One region of the Photobacterium sp. S4TG1 genome, then DNA from elsewhere that is predicted to be linked to it. Evidence: predicted binding sites of a transcription regulator. Region 1 holds the regulator's gene; each other region holds the start of a gene.
What was found. The regulator PurR, encoded in region 1, represses purine synthesis genes. The targets are predictions, from matches to a motif close to TNANGNAAACGTTTNCNTNA.

Region 1 (2,173 bases):
AAGTAGCCGTAAATTGACTTTTATTTCTAAAGTTATTTACGAAAGAATTTTTCTACTCTAAATCGTCCATGTATTACTTTATAAATAATATTATCAATATAAAAGTATTATTTATAATTTGTAAGTCTTTTGCTTACTATTATATGTATCTACAGGGAGTATTATATTCGATCTTTTAAAAAGGTAAGTTTTAATATTAACGAAAGCTGATGAATCTGTGAGGTTGCTCATGTTTTTGAGGTCTGTCGATATTTTGTAGAAGCTTTGAGCGTAAATCATTAACAATAAAAGAAAAAAGCCAATAAAAATATTGGCTCATAAAAGCGGGGAAGTAATGTTAGCGTAAATCTTTTACTGACTTTCGCTCAACAATAGCAGGTGTCATTTCAAAGATTTGAGGTTCATGATCTTTATTCTTCATACGCTCCATTAAAATTTTAATGGCTGTTTTACCTAAACGACGCTTTGGTTGGTGAATAGTCGTTAGTGGCGGTGCGAAGTAAGGGGCAAGATCAATATTATCGTAGCCAATAATTGAAATATCATTGGGAACGCGTAACCCTGCTTGTTCAAAAGTACTGATCAGTGCCATTGCCATAATATCATTGAAACAGAAAATGGCGGTTGGGCGATCTGTCATTGCAATATACTTCTCAGCAGCCTCAACGGCTGAATTACACTCAAAGTCACCTTCAAGAATCCAGTTTTCGTTAACCGCTAAGTTTGCTTCTGCCATTGCTTTATTAAAGCCTTTTAGGCGTTCACGACATGTTGATTTATCGTTGTGGCCAGACAAGCAACCAATACGAGTATGGCCATGTTCGATAAAATATTTAGTCGCAATGTAGCCACCTTGTTCAGCATTATCCTGAATTTTATCGGTATGCGGGCTTTCTGGGCCCCAATCCATTACCACCATTGGTAGGTCTTTTTGACGCTCAAGTAGATCCAGTAATCTCTGATCAAGATCAGAACACATCACTAATAAACCGTCCACACGCTTTTCGGCAAGCATGCGTAAATAATCATGCTGCTTAGAAAGGTTACCTTCAGTGTTACATAGAATCAGCGTGTAACCTTCACGGTAGCAGTACTCTTCAACGCCATGTACAACTTCAGCAAAAAAAGGGTTGGTTGATTTAGTTACCAGCATACCAATGGTGCGTGTAGTGTTACATTTTAGGCTGCGAGCAACAGCACTTGGTGCGTAATTGAGATCTTCAACGGCTGCCAGTACTTTTTTCTGTGTTGCTTCTGCGACAAAGCGTGTTTTATTGATCACGTGTGAAACTGTTGTCGTTGAAACACCAGCCATACGTGCAACATCTTTAATGGTTGCCATATTTATTCTTCTAATAATGGGTGCTAGAGATGTTTCTAGCTAATCGTGAGGTACCAAATTGAGTAATTACTGAGATGAATATAATTCCATCTTTTTGCGTAAAGTATCCCGTTAATTATTCAATTTGGCACCAATAATGTGTCTATTACATACTTAAATAGTATTAACACTAAAAGCCGCATTTATTCGCGGCTTTATAATTATTGCATGTTTTTCAAGTGTAATCGCTTGCGTTCACATTTTACTGAGTGTTACGCGTAGTGCAACTTTTCAATTGTCTGGGAGTAAATTATTTGATAACTATCAACAAAAAAACGTAAATTTCAGCAATTTTACTGAAATTTACAACAGCCAATTAAAAAAATGATGCACATTAATACTAGGATAGTAGGTAAGGATAACCATGAACAGGATGAGGATGAACAGAAACCTGCCAACCGTAAACGTTGTTAATTATTGCAGGTTGTAATGCTTGCCATGGTGATCCATCAGCTTGAATCTTACCTTGTTGAATGATGACCATACGTTGGGCATATTGCGCAGCTAAGTTGAGATCATGTAATACGATGATAACCGCGGCACCTTTTGCTGCCATGGTTTGTGCCATTTGTAGCGTTTTATGCTGGTGGGCGAGATCTAAGGCAGATGTTGGCTCATCTAACATTAATATACATTTATCATCAGCTTGACTGAGTTGTGTTAGCACGCGTGCAAAATGGATCCGTTGCTTTTCTCCTCCTGATAAAGTGGGATATAAGCGTGGCGCAAGATGAAGAACATCAGTATTACGCATGGTTGTAAGGGTGATATCATCAATTTCTTGGCGTGACA
Region 2 (2,173 bases), on a different contig from region 1:
AAAGGAAGAAATAAACCGGCTAACGTAGCACTCATTAAATTAGCTAAGGTTGCAGCAAAAATAGCCTTCATTCCCAAGCGTGCAATTTCGGGGCGACGTTTAGGTACGATTCCGCCTAATCCACCCATTAGCATTGCAATAGATGTTAGATTAGCAAAGCCACAAAGAGCAAAAGTAACTATCGCCTGAGAATGCTCACTCAGTTTAGCAATTGTTTCTGGCTTCATTAGCTCAGCAAACGCAATAAACTCATTAACAGCAATTTTAGTACCAATAAGACTCGCTGCAGTTGTTGCTTCTGACCATGGCACACCAATTAACCAAGCAACAGGTGCAAATAAGTAACCAAAAATCATATTTAAGCTTAAGTCATCAATACCAACCCAATGACCAATATGACCCAATCCACCATTCACCATGGCAATCAAACTGATCACTGCTAATAAACTTGCACCAACGGCCATTGCAATCTGTAAACCACTCAAAGCACCACGAGAAGCTGCATCAACTAAGTTAACTGGTTCATCTTCTTCACCGTCATCTTCCTCTTCCATGCTGTGTACACCTTCTGTTTGTGGCACGATCAATTTCGCCATCATCAATCCAGCAGGAGCAGACATAAAACTTGCCGCAATAAGATACTTTAACTGTACGCCAAGCCCAGCATAACCAACCATAGTACCACCAGCAACAGAGGCTAATCCGCCCACCATTACGGCAAATAATTCAGAGCGAGTCATACGAGCAAGGAATGGACGTACAACTAATGGTGCTTCTACAGAGCCAACAAAGATATTTGCTGTTGCAGACATTGATTCAGTACGAGTCGTACCTAGTAAACGTTGTAACAAACCACCAATACCGCGAATCACCCATTTCATGATACCGACGTAATATAATACGGAAATTAATGCTGAGAAGAAGACAATAGAAGGTAAAACATTAACTGCAAAAATAAAGCCTAATTTAAATTGAGCTAGTTGACCAAATAAGAATGATGTTCCTTCATGACCATAATCAATCACTCCTGAAACAGCGCTAGACACACTGTTTAGTACCACACGACCAACAGGTACATAAAGAATAAAAGCTGCAAAGACAACTTGAATGCAAAAAGCACCAAGTACACTGCGCCAGTTCACTGCTGAGCGGTTTTCAGAAAATAAAAAACCAACTGTAAAAATAGTAATTATACCGAGTAGGCCGACGAGATAATGCAAAGTCATTCCCCAATGTTTGGTGTAGTAAACGATTGCGGAAAGAGTGTATTCATAAAAAAAAGTGTGACAAGGATCAAATTGTTATAACAAACAACACTAAATTAACAAGTCATGGTTAAATTGCATGATTTTCAAGCTAAGCAAACGAAAATCATTAGATTAGTTCCTGTAAGGGATACTATTACCCTCAATGTTTACAATTTGAAACATTCAAAGCTAAATTTTAGCCAACCGTTTGCGTCTGATCGCTGTTTTTTACATCGTTACCATTTACACAAAATATTACCTGCATCGATATGACGTCGAATAAATTCAATGAATAGATTGACTTTATTCGGTAAAAATTTATGTCTTGGGTAAACGGCATATAACGGCATATGCTGGGTTAATTGCCAGTCTGGCATCAACCGAATCAACTTACCTTGGCGAATTTCATCAGTTAATAAGTATGTCGCTAAATAACCAATACCATTACCTGCAATCGTTGCATCTCGAATAGCATCAGCGGAATCAACACGGTAATTCCCCGTCACTTTAATGTCTTGATTATCATTTTGTTGACTAAAGCTCCAGACATTATCTTTACGCTCACGACTAAAATAAATAATACAATTATGCTCAGCTAAATCACTCGGCTGATATGGCACCCCGTGAGTCGCTAAATATTCAGGGCTTGCCACTAATACAAAATCACAATTGCTCAAATGCCGAGCCACAAACCCTTCGGGTGGAGAGTCCATGAACCCAATCCACAGATCAAGTTGCTCTGCGATTAAATCAACACGATGATCAAATAAACTCAACTCTAGGTTTAATAAAGGATGTTGTTCATGAAACTCGTTTATATAAGGAGCAACATGATTAGAAGCAAAAGACTGCGCAATACCTACTCTTAATAAACCTTGAGAATTATCCTCATTACCTAATAATTCACTTTCAGCTTCATTTATTTC
Region 3 (2,173 bases), 130 kb from region 1:
TTGATTTGAATATTCTAAAAAGACCGCCTCACTGGCGGTTTTTTATTGTCTAAACTTGATCAATGTTGGCTATCAAACATCAAAAGCGTATTATCTCGCCACCTATTATTAGAAGCCAATGACAATGTCTCAAACACACAATCCTTTGAAAGGAGCAGCATGGATGCTCACGGCTGGGCTCGCGTTTGCTATTGTAAATAGTTTAGCTCAGTACCTTAGTATCAAACTGCATGTTCCTTCCACGTCTGTTGCGTTGATCCAATACTTTATTGCATTAGTCGCTATGTTTCCTTGGCTACGTACATTGGGAATTCGCCAATCGCTTAAAACCAACCACTTTTGGTTACACTGCTTACGGGTGTTTTTTGCGGTTATCGGCATTCAGTTATGGTTATGGGCATTAGCCTACCCTGTGCCTATTTGGCAAGGCATTGCGCTACTGATGATTTCTCCATTGTTCGCTACCATTGGTTCTGGACTCCTTTTAAAAGAAACAGTTGGTAAAGCACGTTGGTTGGCAACATTAGGCGGTTTTGCTGGTGCGATGATCATTCTTGAGCCTTGGTCTGATGATTTTAACATCGCGACATTGCTACCTGTCGGCGCTGCTTTTTTCTGGGCCGCTTATTCACTAATGGTGAAAAAACAATCTAGCCATGAATCACCAACAACAATTGTTATGTACCTGCTTATTTTAATGACACCATTCAACATTATTTTAGCAGCGCCCGATTTTACAATGCCAACAGTGAGTTTTAGCTGGTGGTTATTAATTATTGCCGGTTTATTAACAGGATTAGCACAATGGGCAATTGCTAAAGCTTATGCTGTAGCTGATGCTTCTTTTGTTCAACCTTTTGATCACGCAAAATTACCTTTAAATGTGTTGGGTGGATGGTTAGTCTTTGGTTGGACACCACCAGGGCGATTATGGCTAGGTGCTGGAATAATTATTCTCTCTGTTGCCTTTATTACCCATTGGGAAAATCGCAAAAAATAATCATTTAAAACCGCTTATGATAAGCGGTTTTTTTTCGCTTTCTGTTCTTTCATCGGCTTCTCCCTATCATTTTAATGAAATAGCAAACGATTGCTTAAGCGTAAAAATAAGGTATTATTAGCGGTAGATTTCACCTTTAAATGATAAATCGTAAGGAAATTCAATGTTTGGTACAGCTGCTTGTTCTGATGCTACCCGTGTATTACTGCTAGGTTCTGGTGAGTTAGGTAAAGAAGTTGCTATTGAGTGTCAACGTCTTGGTCTTGAAGTGATTGCTGTTGATCGTTATGAGAATGCACCAGCAATGCAGGTAGCACACCGTAGCCATGTGATTGATATGTTAGATGGTGATGCACTTAAAGGTATTATTGCCCTTGAAAAGCCCCATTTTGTTGTGCCTGAAATTGAAGCAATTGCGACAGATACTTTAGTTGAGCTTGAAAGCCAAGGTATCAATATCGTCCCCACCGCTAACGCGACTAAACTGACCATGAACCGTGAAGGTATTCGCCGTCTTGCAGCTGAAACCTTAGCCATTCCAACCTCGCCTTATGAATTTTCTGATCAATATGCCGACTTTGAAGCCTCTGTACATCGTGTTGGCATGCCGTGTGTTGTAAAGCCGATCATGAGTTCATCAGGTAAAGGTCAAAGTGTGATTAAAACTGCCGCCGATATTGAATCAGCATGGCAATATGCTCAAGAAGGTGGTCGTGCAGGTGCTGGCCGAGTCATTGTTGAAGGCTTTGTCGATTTTGATTATGAAATCACCCTACTCACAGTGCGTGCCGTTGATGGTGTGCATTTCTGCGCACCAATTGGTCATCGCCAAGAAGATGGCGACTACCGTGAATCATGGCAACCACAACAAATGTCAAAAGCAGCCTTAAAAGCGGCTGAGAACGTTGCTCAGAAGGTTGTAGATGAATTAGGCGGTTATGGACTATTTGGGGTTGAATTGTTCGTTAAAGGCGATACAGTGCTGTTTAGCGAAGTATCCCCTCGCCCACATGATACGGGAATGGTAACCCTGATCTCTCAAGAGCTATCTGAATTTGCACTACACGTTCGCGCCTTTTTAGGTATGCCAATTACCACAATCACACAGTATGGAGCATCAGCTTCTGCGGTTATTCTTGCTGAAGGTATTTCTACCAATATTCGGTTTGATAA

Region 2: the regulator PurR is predicted to act here: its motif matches at 1,444-1,463, upstream of VXS03_RS16100 (NupC/NupG family nucleoside CNT transporter).
Region 3: the regulator PurR is predicted to act here: its motif matches at 1,079-1,098, upstream of purT (formate-dependent phosphoribosylglycinamide formyltransferase).

Annotation. Positions count from the first base shown of each region.
Region 1 is NZ_JAYXUH010000004.1:182,182-184,354, reverse strand. Features, by position in the region: gene purR (HTH-type transcriptional repressor PurR) at 338-1,342, opposite strand; gene VXS03_RS07780 (heme ABC transporter ATP-binding protein) at 1,722-2,173, opposite strand, start outside.
Region 2 is NZ_JAYXUH010000016.1:43,378-45,550, reverse strand. Features, by position in the region: gene VXS03_RS16100 (NupC/NupG family nucleoside CNT transporter) at 1-1,226, opposite strand, end outside; gene VXS03_RS16095 (LysR family transcriptional regulator) at 1,484-2,173, opposite strand, start outside.
Region 3 is NZ_JAYXUH010000004.1:52,823-54,995, forward strand. Features, by position in the region: gene VXS03_RS07190 (DMT family transporter) at 125-1,000, shown strand; gene purT (formate-dependent phosphoribosylglycinamide formyltransferase) at 1,164-2,173, shown strand, end outside.